Regions from separate parts of the Photobacterium sp. WH24 genome, predicted to be linked through region 3. Evidence: predicted binding sites of a transcription regulator. Region 3 holds the regulator's gene; each other region holds the start of a gene.
The links. Region 3 encodes CRP, which controls carbon source genes, mostly activating them, when cyclic AMP is high. Its sites were predicted from a motif close to TGTGANNNNNNTCACA; they were not measured.
Positions count from the first base shown of each region.

Region 1: the regulator CRP is predicted to act here: its motif matches at 3,259-3,274, upstream of rppH (RNA pyrophosphohydrolase).
Region 2: the regulator CRP is predicted to act here: its motif matches at 1,106-1,121, upstream of KCG43_RS07740 (CTP synthase).
Region 4: the regulator CRP is predicted to act here: its motif matches at 2,374-2,389, upstream of KCG43_RS06385 (ROK family protein).

Region 1 covers NZ_JAGSOZ010000002.1:71,817-76,242, forward strand. The annotation lists gene KCG43_RS03660 (sulfite exporter TauE/SafE family protein) at 1-299, opposite strand, end outside; gene ptsP (phosphoenolpyruvate--protein phosphotransferase) at 308-2,563, opposite strand; gene rppH (RNA pyrophosphohydrolase) at 2,583-3,104, opposite strand; gene mutH (DNA mismatch repair endonuclease MutH) at 3,739-4,419, shown strand.
Region 2 covers NZ_JAGSOZ010000005.1:44,881-49,306, reverse strand. The annotation lists gene relA (GTP diphosphokinase) at 1-142, shown strand, start outside; gene mazG (nucleoside triphosphate pyrophosphohydrolase) at 221-1,033, shown strand; gene KCG43_RS07740 (CTP synthase) at 1,203-2,843, shown strand; gene eno (phosphopyruvate hydratase) at 2,927-4,228, shown strand; gene ftsB (cell division protein FtsB) at 4,416-4,426, shown strand, end outside.
Region 3 covers NZ_JAGSOZ010000006.1:16,983-21,408, reverse strand. The annotation lists gene astD (succinylglutamate-semialdehyde dehydrogenase) at 1-469, shown strand, start outside; gene KCG43_RS08915 (DUF1338 domain-containing protein) at 508-1,302, shown strand; gene KCG43_RS08910 (hypothetical protein) at 1,374-1,583, opposite strand; gene crp (cAMP-activated global transcriptional regulator CRP) at 1,765-2,397, opposite strand; gene KCG43_RS08900 (OsmC family protein) at 2,672-3,076, shown strand; gene KCG43_RS08895 (YheU family protein) at 3,130-3,351, shown strand; gene KCG43_RS08890 (phosphoribulokinase) at 3,479-4,348, shown strand; gene KCG43_RS08885 (hydrolase) at 4,387-4,426, opposite strand, start outside.
Region 4 covers NZ_JAGSOZ010000004.1:21,413-25,838, forward strand. The annotation lists gene KCG43_RS06375 (LON peptidase substrate-binding domain-containing protein) at 5-574, shown strand; gene KCG43_RS06380 (thiol-disulfide oxidoreductase DCC family protein) at 584-949, opposite strand; gene KCG43_RS06385 (ROK family protein) at 1,069-2,286, opposite strand; gene queE (7-carboxy-7-deazaguanine synthase QueE) at 2,569-3,237, shown strand; gene KCG43_RS06395 (hypothetical protein) at 3,444-4,426, shown strand, end outside.

The DNA.
Region 1 (4,426 bases), on a different contig from region 3:
GCCACAGCACTCCCGGCAATGCCCCCCAGCACCATACCCGGAGCGAGCAACCTGACCAAAGAGACATCCACATTCCCCAGCCGCAAATGGCTGCGCGCCGAAGAGCCGGACGTCAGCACAATACAGGCCAGCGAGGTTGCCAAAGCAATATGCATTACTAATCCAGGTTCAATACCAGTTTGGGGTAGCATCCAGACTAAAGCGGGGACAATTAATAATCCCCCGCCAATACCCAGCAAACCTGCCAGCAGACCGACCACAGCCCCCAGCCCCAGACACATCAGGAGCAGCCATAACATATCCGGCATCACTTACCTGCCCGGATGAAGCCACCCATACCACGTTGTTCGACAAACTCTGTTGCCATTTGCCTGACATCATGGCCGAAAGTCGCCTGTAACGCCTTATCAGAAAGTTGCTTCATATCAGCCAAAGTTGCATGCCGAAGGACATATTTAATTTTGGCAACGTTGCGGGTATTCATACTTAAAGAGCGGTATCCCATGCCAACCAAGAGTATTGCGCCGAGTGGATCACCGGCCAGTTCGCCACACACGCTCACCGGTATTGATAACGCATGGCTGGAATCCTGAATATGTTTCAGTGCCTGAATAACTGCCGGATGGAAAGTATCATAGACACTGGCAACACGGGAATTGTTCCTGTCGACAGCCAATAAATATTGCGTTAAGTCGTTGCTGCCTACCGAAATAAAGTCGACCCGCCCTTTCAGAGCCGGCAATTGGTACAAAATCGAAGGGACTTCGATCATGATGCCCAATCTTGGCCGCTTAAGCACTTGCCCTTTGCTGGCAGCATATAAAGCCACTTCATTGAAAGCACGATCAATCAATGCCTTTGATTCATCCAGTTCAGGAATGCCTGAAATCATGGGCAAGAGGATGTCCATGTTATCAAGGCCAATACTGGCCTTGAGCATAGCCCTGACCTGAATGAGGAAAATTTCAGGATGATCCAGAGTAAAACGAATACCACGCCAGCCAAGAAAAGGGTTATCTTCTTCAATAGTGAGGTACGGCAAAGGTTTATCGCCGCCTATGTCTAAGGTGCGCATTACCACAGATTTACCCGGGTAAGAGGCCAGTATTGAGCGGTACTGAGCAGCCTGTTCTTCTTCCGACGGAAAACTGCGCTGCAGCAGAAATGGCACTTCAGTCCGGTACAGACCGACACCATCGACCCCTTTATTGACTGCAATATTGGTGTCAGCACTTAATCCGGCATTCAGATGCAGATAGATCCTTTCTTGATCTTTCGTTTCCGTCGCTTTATCCAGATCTTGTTCTACCAGAGCCGTCAGCTCATTTTCTTCTTTCAGTAACCGCTTGTATTCGGCCAGAATCTGCCGGTTGGGTTCAATGAGCAGATCGCCGCGATAACCGTCGACCACCACCAGGGCGTTGTGGACTTTCTCCGGTACAAAATCGACCCCCATGATGGCAGGAATGCCCAGTGCCCGGGAAAGGATCGCCGCGTGGGAGTTGGCGGCACCTTCCTGAGCCACCACAGCGGCCAGTTTATCGCGCGGAATACTGGCCAGCATAGCGGCTGTCAGCTCTCGGGTCAGCAATACGATCGGGGCATCCCACTGGTGCTCGACACCCTCTTCGTTATGGAGGAAAAACAGCAGGCGCTGGCCAAGTTCGCGAATATCGTGCGCCCGTTCACGCAGATAATCATCCTTCATATTGGCAAAGCGGACAGAGTAGGCCTCCACTGTCTGCCTGACGGCCCATTCGGCCTGATCGCCGCCCGCCACTTTGGAAAACAGATCCTTACGCAGCATGGGATCATTGAGCAAGTGGCTGAAAAGATCAAAAATCGCCAGGGTGTCTTTGTGCAGCTCGCTGTCAAAGCGTTTTCGCAACCGGCGAAATTCATTACTCGCCATCTCAATGGCAATGCTCAGGCGTTCCTGTTCAAACTCTCTGTCCAGACAGGAGGCCGGTGACACAGCTTCCAACCGAGGCTGGTTGTCATCCCACCAGGCTTTGGCGATGGCAACCCCGGTCGATGCGGCCGAACCGGTTAAATGCAGTCCGTCACGCTGGCCTGGCCACATACCCTGCGCTTTGGCATGCGCCAGAATTACCGCCAGCTGTGCGGCCAGTGTCACCATGAACGACTCTTCACTTTCAGTGAATTCACGCATATCGCGTTGCTGGATAACCAATACACCGAGGACTTTACGCTGATGGATAATGGGTGTGCCGAAAAAGGAGCGGAAGGTTTCTTCGTTGGTCCCTGGGATATGTTTGAAGTTAGGGTGCTGGCGCGCATCGGCCACATTGACAGGCTCAGCCTGACGGCCAACCAGACCGACCAGGCCTTCATCAAACCCAAGCCCGACCTGATAAGAAGGCTTGGTCAGCCCCTGGGTAGCCATGAGCATATATTGCTTGCGGTGTTCGTGAACAATGTAGACTGAGCAGCACTCAGTCTTCATTGCCTGGCAAATACTGACGACCAGCAGATCCAGCGCCTCGAGTAATGTCGGAGCACTGGCCACTTTCTCTACAATTTCTCTTAGCTGGGTCAGCATAAGCGTTACTTTCCCTAGGTTAACTCCGCTTGTGTTTACGTTTTAACTTGCGTTCCTTGCGCTCCTTGAAAGGCATCGCCATCGCCGCGAACTCTTTCAGCGCCCGGCGATAAACGTCCCGTTTAAAGGACACAACCTGACGAACCGGATACCAGTAGCTGACCCAACGCCAGCCATCGAACTCCGGTGTACTGCCACGCTGCATGTTCACCTTAGACTCATCGCATTCCAGACTCAGCAAAAACCACTTTTGCTTTTGTCCGATACAAACTGGTTTGGAATCCCACCTTACCAGACGTTTAGGCAACTTGTATCGCAGCCAATGGCGGCTGGATGCCAGAATCCTGACGTCTTTTTTGGTCAGACCCACTTCCTCATACAGTTCACGGTACATGGCCTGTTCCGGGGTTTCCCCTTCATCAATACCGCCTTGTGGAAACTGCCAAGAGTGTTGTCCATATCGTCGAGCCCAAAATACCTGGCCATGGCTGTTACAGATAACTATCCCCACATTAGGGCGATATCCATCGCCATCAATCACTGGACGACCTCAAGTAAAAATATCAATTAACAGTGATTTTTTCACAGAATTAGCCTCAGGGTAAACATTCATTGTCATCAATCACTGTTTTTTCCTACCTAGCACTCACTTTATGGATAACTTAAGAGGAATTCAGAGGTTATAAACAAAGAAATGAGACCTCTCCCACATTTATTCACGCTTTCTGTGGATAGTTGTGTGTAGAAGCTCTCCTATTGTCCATTTAATCAACAATAAATCAGGATCCAAACAACTGCGTCACTAGTGCACAAAAAACAACAAATAACTAAAAATCAATCCCTTACATAGATATTGAATTTAAAATACAGCTACAGATTAAATGACTTTCCAGAGGATCATTGCCACTGGTCAAAGATCAACCACCCTCGGCTTTATCCACACCCTCTGATGATTAATGGTCAAATAATCATCGCAAAGGCGTTTAAATACTGCACAAAACCCTGTGAATACGTCCAGCTCACACAGTAGACACATTGTTCAAAAAAGTACCTGTGGATATCTTAATCCCAGGATCCTACGCAAACAGTCTGATCAAGCCGACAGTCATTCAGCAGCACAAAGCATCAAATGTGTTAAAATGCATAGCCACGTTTTTGAAAAGTTACTCATCCTAATGACGATCTCCAGACAACCCGCTCCTAACTCAGAATCAGAACTCCTCAGCCGGGCACAGGCGCTGGCCGGCTTTACTCTGGGTGAGCTGGCTGAGCTGGCAGGACAAATCGCCCCACCGGATCTGCGCCGGGATAAAGGCTGGGTGGGCCAGTTGCTGGAATGGCATCTGGGGGCAACGGCAGGCAGCCAGCCCGTCCCTGATTTCGCCAATTTGGGCATTGAACTCAAAACTATTCCCATCAGCCATCTGGGCAAACCACTGGAAACCACCTTTGTCTGCGTTGCCCCTCTGATTGGCTTGCAGGGCGTGAACTGGGAAAACAGCCATATCCGGCACAAACTCGCCCGGGTCCTGTGGATCCCCGTAGAAGGTGAGCGTGAAATCCCGCTGACTGAACGCCATGTCGGCTCTCCTCTGTTGTGGAGTCCATCTGCCGACGAAGAAGCCAGATTACGCCAGGACTGGGAAGAGCTGATGGAACTGATCGTACTGGGAAAAGTGGAGCAGATTACAGCCCGCCATGGTGAAGTCCTGCAGCTGAGACCCAAAGCCGCCAACAGCAGAGTACAGACCGATGCTTACGGCGCAGACGGCCACCCGATCAAAACCTTGCCCCGGGGTTTTTACCTCAAAACCCAGTTTACCGCCGAACTGCTCAAACGCCACTTTATGCTCTGATAACAGA
Region 2 (4,426 bases), on a different contig from region 3:
CGTGAAAAGCCGGATCGATTTCAAAAAGCAGATGGCGATCATGGATTTCGATATTGAGCTGACTGATCTCGACAGTCTGGGCAGACTGATCCTCCGCCTGGAGCAGGTGAAAGATGTCTTTGAAGCCAGACGACTGCACTGATCTCATCCTATCGACAAAACGGGCTCCGGCCCGTTTTGTGCCCAATAACAACCTGACACAGAGCACAGGATAACCATCATGAGCGATAAGCCCATCAACACCTTACTTTCCATCATGACGCAGCTGCGCGACCCGCAGCGGGGTTGCCCCTGGGATCTCAAACAGGATTTTGCCTCTATCGTGCCCCACACGCTGGAGGAAGCCTATGAAGTGGCAGATGCCATCGCTGAAGAGAGCTGGGATGATGTGAAGGAAGAATTGGGCGATTTGTTATTTCAGGTAATCTTCTACAGCCAGTTGGCGAAAGAAAAAAGCTTGTTTGATTTTGATGATGTGGTCGGCGCGATCAATCACAAACTGATTCGTCGCCATCCTCATGTTTTTGCAGATAAAGATTTCGCCGATGAAGCAGCAATACATGCGAACTGGGAAGCGGAAAAGGCCAAAGAGCGTGCAGAAAAAGGGCAGGATGACAGTATTCTGGCTAATATCCCTAAGGCAATGCCTGCTTTGAACCGGGCCGATAAAATCCAGAAACGCTGCGCTCAGCTGGGTTTCGACTGGCCAACGCTGGGGCCGGTCGTTGACAAAGTGCAGGAAGAAATCGATGAAGTGATGGAAGAAGCCCATCAGGCGGTACCCAGTCAGGAACGCATCGAAGAGGAGATCGGGGATCTGCTGTTTGCTGTTGTTAACCTGAGCCGGCACCTGAAAGTGAAACCGGAAATGGCCTTGCACAAAGCGAACCGTAAGTTCGAGCGCCGGTTTCGCGAAGTGGAACGTTGTGTGCTGGAACAGGGCAAGTCGATTGACGCATGTTCACTGGATGAGCTGGATGCCGAGTGGGAAAATGTTAAGCGCAAGGAAAAGTCTGTTTCAGCATCAAAGTGAGCACTAACCCGTAAGCGGACTTTCCATCAAGGATACCGGGCTTGATTTGGAACAAAAAGCGTCTGGGTTTACTGTGATAGTTTTCACGTTGTGGCAATAAAATGTGTCTGGTATACTAATTTCCCGTCCAGATACTTTTTATCCTCTACACCAATCTTCCAGGTTAAACATGACAACGAATTACATTTTTGTGACGGGCGGTGTTGTATCCTCCCTAGGTAAAGGTATTGCTGCAGCCTCACTGGCGGCCATCTTAGAGGCCCGTGGTCTGAAAGTGACCATGATGAAGCTAGACCCTTACATTAACGTTGATCCCGGCACTATGAGCCCGATTCAACACGGTGAAGTATTCGTTACGGAAGACGGTGCAGAGACCGACCTTGACCTTGGTCACTATGAGCGTTTTATCCGTACCAAGATGACCAAGCGCAACAACTTTACTGCTGGCCGTGTCTATGAAGACGTGCTGCGTAAAGAGCGTCGTGGTGACTATCTGGGTGCGACCATTCAGGTCATCCCTCATATTACTAACGCTATCAAAGAGCGTGTGATTGCCGGTGCAGAAGGCCACGACGTTGCTATCGTCGAAGTGGGCGGTACGGTCGGTGATATCGAGTCCCTGCCATTTATGGAAGCAATTCGCCAACTGGGCGTGCAGCTGGGCCGTGAGCGTGCAATGTTTATGCACCTGACTCTGGTGCCTTACCTGGCCGCGGCCGGCGAAGTGAAAACCAAGCCTACTCAGCACTCAGTCAAAGAACTGCTGTCTATCGGTATTCAGCCGGATGTGCTGATCTGCCGTTCTGACCGTATGATTCCGGCCAATGAGCGAGCCAAGATTGCCTTGTTCTGTAACGTGCCGGAAAAAGCTGTTATCTCAATGAAAGACGTTGACTCCATCTACAAGATCCCTCAGCTGATCAAGTCGCAGGGTCTGGATGAACTGGTTTGTCAGCGCTTTGGTATTACCGCCCCGGAAGCCGATCTGAGCGAGTGGGAGCGCGTTATCTATGAAGATGCCAATCCTACCGGTGAAGTCACTATCGGTATGGTCGGTAAATACACCGAACTGCCGGATGCATATAAGTCAGTCAACGAAGCACTGAAGCACGCTGGCCTGAAAAACCGCTTGTCTGTGACCATCAAGTACGTAGATTCACAGGATGTTGAATCCAAAGGCGTAGAAATGCTGGCAGGTCTGGATGCGATTCTGGTACCGGGCGGTTTCGGTGGTCGTGGTGTTGAAGGCAAGATCATGACAGCGCAATATGCGCGTGAAAACAAAATTCCATATCTGGGCATCTGTCTGGGCATGCAAGTCGCACTGATCGAATTTGCGCGGAACGTGGCAGGTCTGAGCGGTGCACACTCAACGGAATTTGATGCCAAATCACCGTATCCTGTGGTGGGCCTGATCACTGAATGGGTCGACAGCGAAGGTAACGTTGAAGAGCGCACAGAAGAGTCGGATCTGGGCGGCACTATGCGCCTGGGCTCTCAGCTGTGCCATCTGGAAGAGAGCAGCAAAGCCCGTGAAATGTACGGCAGTGCAACAATTCACGAGCGCCACCGTCACCGTTACGAAGTGAACAACAACCTGCTGCCTCAGCTGAAAGAAGCGGGCCTGAAAATCTCCGGCCTGTCTGCTGACAAGAAGTTGGTAGAGATTATCGAAGTGCCGAATCACCCTTGGTTTGTGGCGGCTCAGTTCCACCCTGAGTTCACCTCAACACCTCGCGATGGCCATCCTTTGTTTGAAGGATTCGTCAAAGCGGCTGGTCAGCACCAGCGTGGTGAGTTCGAAGAGTAATCAGTTACAAACAGCTGTTGCACATGGAGTGCGGCAGCTTTTTTTTCGCTTTTTTAAATCAAAATAAAGCAAGAGGAAACACTATGTCTAAGATCGTTAAAGTTTTGGGTCGTGAAATCATCGACTCACGCGGTAACCCGACAGTGGAAGCTGAAGTCCACCTGGAAGGTGGTTTTGTTGGTATGGCTGCGGCACCATCTGGTGCATCAACGGGTTCCCGCGAAGCTCTGGAGCTGCGTGACGGCGACAAATCTCGTTTCCTTGGCAAAGGTGTACTGAAAGCCGTTGAAGCGGTTAACGGTCCTATTGCTCAGGCGCTGGTTGGTAAAGACGCGAAAAGCCAAGCGGACATCGACCAAATCATGATCGACCTGGACGGTACTGAAAACAAATCTAAGTTTGGTGCTAACGCTATCCTGGCTGTCTCTCTGGCGAACGCAAAAGCAGCCGCGGCTGCAAAAGGCATGCCTCTGTACGAGCACATTGCTGAACTGAACGGCACTCCGGGCAAGTTCTCTATGCCTCTGCCAATGATGAACATCATCAACGGTGGTGAGCACGCTGACAACAACGTAGACATCCAGGAATTCATGATCCAGCCAGTAGGTGCTAAAACACTGAAAGAAGGTCTGCGTATCGGTGCTGAAGTGTTCCATAACCTGGCAAAAGTACTAAAAGCCAAAGGTCTGAGCACAGCTGTTGGTGATGAAGGTGGTTTCGCACCAAACCTGGAATCTAACGCTGCGGCACTGGCTGCTATCAAAGAAGCTGTTGAAGCGGCTGGCTATGTACTGGGTAAAGACGTCACGCTGGCGATGGACTGTGCGGCTTCTGAGTTTTACGACAAAGAAGCAGGCAACTACAACATGAAAGGCGAAGGCAAAATCTTCACGTCTGAAGAGTTTAACTTCTACCTGCAGGATCTGGCGAACCAGTACCCAATCGTGTCTATCGAAGACGGTCTGGACGAGTCTGACTGGGATGGCTTCAAGCACCAGACAGAACTGCTGGGCGATAAACTGCAACTGGTGGGTGACGACCTGTTCGTGACTAACACCAAGATCCTGAAAGAAGGTATCGATAAAGGTATCGCTAACTCTATCCTGATCAAGTTCAACCAGATCGGTTCTCTGACTGAAACGCTGGCTGCTATCAAGATGGCTAAAGATGCCGGTTACACCGCCGTTATCTCTCACCGTTCCGGTGAAACCGAAGATGCAACGATTGCTGATCTGGCAGTTGGTACAGCCGCAGGTCAAATCAAGACAGGTTCTATGAGCCGTTCTGACCGTGTTGCTAAGTACAACCAGCTGATCCGTATCGAGGAAGCGCTGGGCGAGAAAGCACCGTATAACGGTCTGAAAGAAGTGAAAGGCCAGGCATAAGTCTGAAGCTTCACTTTTGTCACTTTGAGTGACCCCGGATGATAAGCCGCTCAACAGAGCGGCTTTTTTCTGTCCGAATGGCGGGTCCGGAACTGGTCACATACGGCGCTTTATGGGATTATTACCGGCTTAGAGGCTGATTAGATAGCCTGTCGACTTGTGTTAATCACCCAAGAATGAGGCTTGCATGCGTGTATT
Region 3 (4,426 bases):
TATCGTGGCAGCCCAGGAGCGTCTGATTGCTATGGGCGGCGAGCCGCTGCTGAAAGCCGATCGCGGTCAGGGCGCCATAGTGACTCCGGGCATCATTGAAGTTAGCAAGATAGCCGAACTGCCGGATGAAGAATACTTCGGGCCGCTGCTGCAGGTGGCGCGTTATCAGGAACTGCCTCAGGCGGTCGAGATGGCGAACAATACCCGTTACGGCTTGTCAGCCGGTCTGGTTTCTACTGACGACAGTGAGTGGGAATACTTTATTGATCATATCCGTGCGGGCGTCGTCAACCGTAACCGCCAGTTGACTGGTGCCAGCGGCGATGCGCCGTTCGGTGGTCCGGGTGCCTCGGGTAATTTGCGTCCGAGTGCTTACTACGCTGCGGATTATTGTGCATACCCAATGGCATCTATGGAAGGTGAGGCAACCGAATTGCCGGCCCAGCTGTCTCCAGGGATCCAACTGTAATTCATACTTAACCCGTATTTTCGAAGGGGAACCGCATCATGGAAAGAGTGGAAAAATTGTTTGATGCCCTGTGGCAGGACTTTACTACCCGTCTTTGCCCGTCGGCGGCGCAGGTACACGATCTGCTGACAGAGGAAGAGCCTCTGCAGAATGATCATATTGCGTTGCGTACCTTTAATCTGCCTGGTGTCAGTCTGGATGTTCTGGCTGCACCTTTTATCGCCATTGGCTACAAGCCTTGCGGTATCTATCATTTCGAGCAGAAGAAACTGTACGCGGAGCACTTCGAGCACCCTAATCCGGCTGCCCCGAAAGTGTTTATCAGTGAACTGCTGGTTGGTCAGTGCTCTGCACAACTGCAGAACACGGTGCGTGCGCTGGTAAAGCAGATCCCTGACGGTGCAATGGATGATGCGTCTTTCCTCTATAACGGCCGTTTGTGGGAGCTGGATTTTGCGACCTATGAAATGCTGGCCGCGGAAAGCGAGTATGCCGGCTGGGTGGCCGCTCACGGTTACGGCGCCAATCACTTTACGGTAAGCGTCAATCAGCTGGAGCAGTTCACGGAAGTGGCGGCGGTTAACAGCTTGCTGCGCCACAACGGGTTCAGCATTAATGAAGCCGGCGGCGAAGTGAAAGGCAATCCGGCAGTGATGCTGGAGCAGTCATCCACTATGGCTGACCGTGTTGATGTGTCCTTCATCGACGGTGTTCGCACAATTCCCGGTGGTTTTTATGAGTTTGCCAAGCGCTACCATCAGGCGGACGGGGAACTTTATCCGGGCTTTGTCGAAGCGTCAGCCGACAAAATCTTCGAAAGTACCAATATGTGATTCAGCCTGACTGAAAAACACCTTAAACAGCGGCCTTTTGGTCGCTGTTTTTTTAGGTCAGGCTGTTGGTGTCAGTGCTGCTGATCCAAAGGCAGCACCCAGGCATCGTTGTCACGACTCAGGATCCCGGCGTGCAGACCGGTTTCCTGTTCCAGTAACTGACGGGGTGACTGAAACCCTGTCATTTCCACTGATGCTGTGAGGAAGCGGCCCATAGTGACCACAGGGCGGGTTGGCACCTGGCTGTGCTGCGCATTCGGGGCAAAACGTTCGATATCCATATCGCTGCATCCACATAAAACTGATATGCCAAATGTAGCAATAGGAATGAGGAAGGCAACTGAAAAACTGTGAGGTGACTAGAGGAACACGATGCAAAGCCGGGGGAGGGTGTGCAAATGCAAGAAAAGCCGCACTGGCGGCTTTTCTTATACTCACATTGGCTGCATCACAGCTGAGTGATCAGCGAGTGCCGTAAACCACTATGGTTTTGCCGTGGGCAGAAATCAGGTTCTGCTCTTCCAGCATCTTGAGGATGCGGCCAACGGTTTCACGGGAACAGCCTACGATCTGGCCGATTTCCTGACGGGTGATTTTGATTTGCATGCCGTCCGGGTGGGTCATGGCATCAGGTTGTTTGGCCAGATTCAGCAGTGTCTGGGCAATACGACCGGTAACATCCAGGAACGCCAGGTCGCCAACTTTCTGGCTGGTGACTTGCAGACGACGAGCCATCTGAGCAGACAGTCGCATCAGAATATCCGGGTTGACCTGGATCAGCTGACGGAATTTCTTAAAGGAAATCTCTGCCACTTCACATGGTGTTTTTGCACGAACCCAGGCAGTACGCTCCTGGCCTTCTTCAAACAGGCCAAGCTCACCGATGAAGTCGCCCTGGTTGAGGTAGGACAGAATCATCTCTTTGCCTTCTTCGTCCTTGATAAGAACGGCAACGGAGCCTTTAACGATGTAGTAGAGGGTCTCTGCTTTCTCGCCAGCATGGATCAGTGTACTCTTTGAAGGGTACTTATGAATGTGGCAATGAGAAAGGAACCACTCCAAGGTTGGATCTGTTTGCGGTTTACCTGGAACCATATTACTAACTTCCTCTGCAGTGTGTTGCCCAACAACGTCATTCCTTGAATTGGGGTTGGGTATAACAATATCATTGTTTGCCAACTAGGATATTCAGTCAACGGCTGGGCTGCAAGCGCATGTGAACATTCAGTCCAAGAGTTTAACTTTTTTCGACACGCATTGCTTGATATTGGGTGACGATAAATGCACATTTTGGACGCTTTACTGTGCACATGATCACACAGTTGTGACTTAGTTTTTAAATGCGGGTTTGAGTAGTAAGGAGCATCGCATGCAATCACGTGTTAAATGGGTAGAAGGTTTGACTTTTGTCGGCCAGTCAAACTCGGGCCACAGTGTGGTCATGGACGGCAACGGCGGCAATACGGCACCGAGTCCGATGGAACTGGTGCTGATGGCAGCTGGCGGTTGCAGCTCCGTCGATGTGGTCGACGGCCTGAAAAGTGCCGGCCAGGCCACCACGGCCTGCGAAGCAAACATGACCTCAGAGCGCCGCGAGCAGGCACCGCGTTATTTTACCTCGGTCAATCTGCATTTCGTGGTGACAGGCCATGATCTTGATGAAGCGCTGGTGGCCAAAGCGGTCGGTGATTCGCTGGAAAAATATTGCTCTGTGTGCCTGATGCTGGGCAAAGGTGTCACGCTGACACATTCTTATGAAATCGTCGCCGCTTAATGGTGTTTCGGGAAAGCCGTGTCGGTTTTCCCCCTTATTTTTCGGTGAGTAGTATGATCATCCCCTGGCAAGAATTGGATCCCGAGACACTCGATAATTTGATAGAACACTTTGTTCTGCGCGAAGGCACGGACTATGGCGAACGCGAGCTGAGTCTGGAGCAGAAAGTCGCCAGAGTCAGGCAGCAACTGGACAGCGGCGAGGCCGTGATTATGTTCTCTGAACTCCATGAGACGGTTGATATTAAACTGCGCCGTTCACTGAGCGCAGAATAAAGCTGCCATAATGAAAAGCGGCAGCAGAAAACGGAAGCTGACGCCGATGAACGGGCCCGTGAAACTTGACTGCTTTCTCTGGCCCTGTTACTAACTGATTCCGTTAGGATTAACGACAAGGTATGTCATGTCTGCAAAACACCCGATCATTGCAGTAACAGGTTCCTCCGGAGCAGGAACGTCCACCACCTCAGAAGCCTTCCGTAAAATGTTTAACATGTTGAACATTCATGCGGCCTGGCTGGAAGGGGACAGTTTCCACCGGTTCACCCGTCCTGAAATGGATGTGGAGATCCGCAAAGCCAAAGAGCAAGGCCGTCATATCAGTTATTTTGGCCCGCAGGCCAACGACTTTGCTCAGTTGGGCAACTTTTTCCGCCAGTATGGCGAAGACGGCAGCGGCAAGTTTCGCCGTTACCTGCACACCTTTGACGAGGCCGTGCCGTATAACCAGATGCCGGGCACATTCACCCCCTGGCAGGATTTGCCGGAAAATACCGATCTGCTGTTTTATGAAGGGCTTCATGGCGGTGTGGTGGACGGTGATGTCAACGTGGCACAGCATGTGGATCTGCTGATTGGCATGGTGCCTATTGTTAACCTGGAGTGGATTCAGAAAATCGTCCGTGATACCCGGGATCGCGGCCATTCCCGCGAGGCGGTGATGGAGTCCATTGTTCGCTCGATGGATGATTACCTGAATTACATCACGCCACAGTTCTCCCGTACCCATATCAACTTTCAGCGTGTGCCGACGGTGGATACCTCGAACCCTGTCAGTGCCAAAGCGATCCCCAGTCTGGACGAGAGTTTTGTGGTGATCCGTTTTCGCGGCATCAAAAACGTGGATTTTCCGTATCTGCTGGCGATGATTCAGGGATCGTTTATGTCGCGCCACAATACCCTGGTGGTGCCGGGCGGTAAAATGAGCTTTGCGATGGAGCTGATCATGCGGCCACTCATCCAGCAGTTAATTGACACCGGTAAGATAGGTTAATACTGACAAAACAACGCCTGATTGCAGGCGTTGTTTTGTTATGCCCCCAGTTTGTCCCTGAACCAGGCCGGCACTGTG
Region 4 (4,426 bases), on a different contig from region 3:
TATGATGCAGTTACCCCTTTTCCCGCTCAGACTCTATGTGTTGCCGGGAGGCGTTAGTAAACTGAGAATTTTTGAGCCCCGCTATACCCGCTTAGTGACATTGGCGATGTCATCAGGCGATGGTTTTGGCTTGTGCATGAAAGATGGTGATTCTCTGTGTCATTTCGGCACCCGGGTCGAAATCACAGATTTTGAACAATTACCTGACGGATTACTGGGCATCACTATACGGGGTATAGAAAAATTCGTTATCAACAATCACTGGCAGGAAAAAGACGGCCTGAGATTTGGCGAGGTCAGTGCGATAAAAAACTGGACACCCAGTTCCACCCGCTTCATCGACAAACCCATTGCCAATAGCCTGGAAGCCTTGTTTGATGAATATCCCGATTACGCCGCGAATTACCCGGATCCCGACTTTACTGACATGGCCTGGGTCTGCCAGCGATGGCTTGAAATCTTGCCATTAGAAACTAATCAAAAACAATGGTTTATGAGCCGGAATGACCATCGTGCAGCGCTGTCTTTCCTGCACAATGTGATAGATGAAGAGCTCAGGCACGACGATATATAGCGCCGCCGTTTAACCTCGCCCCTCGCGGGCTAACCGCTGATCAACCATACGGTGATAAACGGCAGATAACACCTGCCGGATGCCGGAAAGCCCCATCAGCCAGGCCACAGGCCGCATCCACCAGATTTGTTTAAGCAGCAGTATATAGGCATCCATTTCCTTGTGAACCGCCCCGTTGTTGTCCTGAACGTGCAGCTCTCTCAGCGCTTCGTCGGGCACAATGCCCATCGCGGCCAACTCTTCATCTTTACCGGTAATGTCGTACCATTCCACCAGATGCGGATGCTTACCCAGCCAGGATTCATACCATTTCCGGTCGCGGACACAGGTCGGGCAGGCTCCGTCATAAAACACAGTGATTTTGCTTGTTTTCATGAAGGTTCTCCTGATTGCCGGACGCTTACTTTAAGTCTGGCTGATAACGGGTAATAGGCATAAAAAACGCAGCGAACGGGTAGTTTGCTGCGTTTTACCAAAGTTGCATCTGAAAGCGGCTAGCCTTCTTCAATCAGCTTCACCAGCAGATGGCCGTCATACATGGCCTGCTTCACCAGCGCGGCGGCAGGCATGGTCGCCTGGGTATAAAAACTGGTTTCTTCAATACGCAGATCCTGATTGTACACAGGCAAAGACTGGCTCTTTACACACTCAATAATGGCGGGATACAACACCGATTTGGCCTGATTGAATTCGCCGCCGATCAGCACCTTCTCAGGGTTGAACAGATTGACCATAATGGCAATGGCCCGGCCTAAGTGGAAGCCCAGCTCAGTGATCACCTGATATGCCAGCGGATCGCCCTGCACGGCAGCCTCACAAATGGTCTCGATAGTCAGTTCTTTACCGTACAAAGATGACCCTTCCCCCAAGGCCAGGCGGGATTTCACCTGCTGCCTGACGGCCTGTAAACTGGCTACCGTTTCCAGGCATCCTTTATTGCCGCAATAACAGGGAAGACCATCAGGTTGGATCTGAATATGGCCCAGCTCGCCGATGTTGCCAATCCGGCCCTGTAACACTTTGTTATCCAGAATGATGCCTGCACCCACCCCATGATGAATGGAGATCAGGATAGAATTCGCCACATCTTTGGCATTGCCGAACAGTTGCTCGGCCAACGCCCAGGAACGGGTATCGTTGCCGATAAAAACCGGCAGGCCCGTTGCTTCATGAATTGCCGGCCCTAAAGGTAAATCTTTCACTTCATAGTGTGGCATTTGCAGCACCATGCCTTTATCGGAATTCACCAAGCCCGGTAAGGAAACGGCAATAGCGGTAATGCGATCCAGCTGCTTGGCGTGGCGGGCAAAAAAGCTTTCAATTTCACCGAGCAGCTTTTGCAACACATCATTTTGCGCCAGTTCTTCGATATCCTGACGCTCCTCGAACAGTATGTCGCCACCCTGCTCATGCAAGGCAATGGTCAGGTAACCCCGGCCAAGACGAATACCTAAAAATTGCCAGCCATCATTATCGGGTACTAAGCCAATGGCCGGACGGCCGCGATTGCCTGATTCCTGAATTTCAGCTTCTTTGATCAGATGCCCGTCAAACAGCTCACGGGTGATTTTGGTAATACTGGCTGGCGCTAACTGGCTCTTTTTCGACAGCTCGATACGGGAAATAGGCCCATACTGATCGATAAGTTTGTAGACGCTTCCGGCATTGTTTCTTTTGATATGATCGATATGACCGGGTTGAGCGACATACATGCTCTGGATCCTCAAAGGTTAACGAATACGCAAGAAATTGAATTTTTTTACTTTGCGAAGTAATTGTGAAGCCCCTTGTGCCAAGGACGTGAACCCAGTCACGACCAGCCTGTCCCTTTTGGTCTTCGCATTACCGGGCCGGACAAACAAGCAGCATGATTGAAAGATATGTGGCTCTAGAGACAATGACGCAGGGTTCTGACATAATACGCGCCCTTTGAGGTTCAGGGTACCAAAACACCCTTTTTCACGTTAACTTGATTGATTGTTTTGAGGTCAGCCGTGTACAAAATCAATGAAATCTTTGAAACCATCCAGGGTGAAGGTGTTTTCACAGGCGTGCCGGCTATTTTTGTCCGTCTGCAAGTCTGCCCTGTCGGCTGTGCCTGGTGCGACACAAAACAAACCTGGAGTGCCGAGCCTCAGGACGAAGTTAACGTCAGCGCTATGCTTACCAAACAGGGCGACTCGCCAAGCTGGACGTCTCTGGATGCCGGCGGCATTGTCAACCTACTGATTGAGCAGGGATACACAGCTCGTCATGTCGTAATTACCGGTGGCGAACCTTGTCTGTATGACTTACGCCCGCTGACTGAACAGCTGGAAGCCAACGGCTTTGGCTGCCAGATTGAAACCAGTGGCACTTACGAGGTGCTGGCCACAGACAAGACCTGGGTGACTGTCTCGCCGAAAATTAACATGAAAGGCAAGCTGCCGGTTCTGCCCGGCGCACTGTCACGCGCTAATGAAATCAAGCACCCTGTCGGGACGCAAAAGGATATCGACCAGTTAGATGCGCTGTTAGCCGGCGTGCCGCTGCAGGACAAGGTTACCATCGCCCTGCAGCCCATCAGCCAGAAAACCAGAGCTACCGAACTTTGCATTCAAACCTGTATTGCCCGGAACTGGCGTCTGTCTATCCAGACACATAAATACCTGTCGATTGCCTGATTAAGCTGACACCTCAGCCCCACCTGTTTTCGGTCGTCTCAATTCTTAGATGCTGTCTCAACAGATGAGACGACCCATAGGGTTTTACATTCCCCTGCCCACCGTTTACCTATACTCAGCCCAAACACCGAAACCAATCCAGCCGCCTATGATCGGCCATGAGATTGGTATAACACGTGCTGCATTGAGTATTCAGGGGAAATGTTATGCGCACCTATCTGAGACTTGGTCTGAGCCTGTTTCTGGCTGGACTGCTTTCTGCGTGCGGTGGCGGCGGAGATGATGCAGGCATTCAACCTGCTGAGCTGCCACCCGTCAAAACCAAATTTACCGTCACTGTCGACTTGCCTGCCGGGTTAATGACAGCACAGCAAAGGCTGAGCTGGAGTCCTGTCAGCCAGGCTTACGCGGCCACACCGGATCTGTATCAGGACAACTTTGCTGTACTGTTTATCAATCAGCAGGGCAAAGTGATGGGTCAGGGTGACATCACCAGTTTTGCGATGACAGACGGTAACTACAGTATTGAAGCTCAGGTGCCACTGCTGCTGCATGGCGTGCTGGTGCTGGATCTCAATGGCGTGCCGCAATTTGCCATCGGCGACGACTTACCGACCAATCTCTTCATGACACCGTTAACGGACACCGAGATCGCCCTGTCCCTGAAAACCACACTCGCCTACCGTGCGTTGATAAAACGCGTCGCCACAGACGGCCATTGGGGCATATTTGGTGAAACTGTCAGTGACCCCAGTAATATCGATGTCCGGGATGCCGGCGATTTCGTTAATGAGCTGGCTGATGAACTGAGTGTCACCCTGATCCCCAAACTGGGGCTCAATGGTGTCAGCCTGAGCAATCTGATGTCGCTCAGCATAGTCAACGACATCCTTGAAGGCATCATGACCCGCAAATACACCGAGCTGACGGCACAAAAAGACGAGATAGCCACCATCTTCAACTCGGGTTTCTGGCGACTGGCCAGCCACAGCTCAAACACCGGCAGCACGCTAGAAGCCGATATGATGGACTACAGCAGCCCGGATACCGCTGACAATGAAACCCGTCAGATCGACTGGCGCTGGACCAAAAATGGCGACAGTGATATCACATTGACGGAAGATTTCACCTACCTCAGCGAACAAGGGTTGGTTCAGTTCGACAGCAAAGAAGACGCGATTAAAGGCCA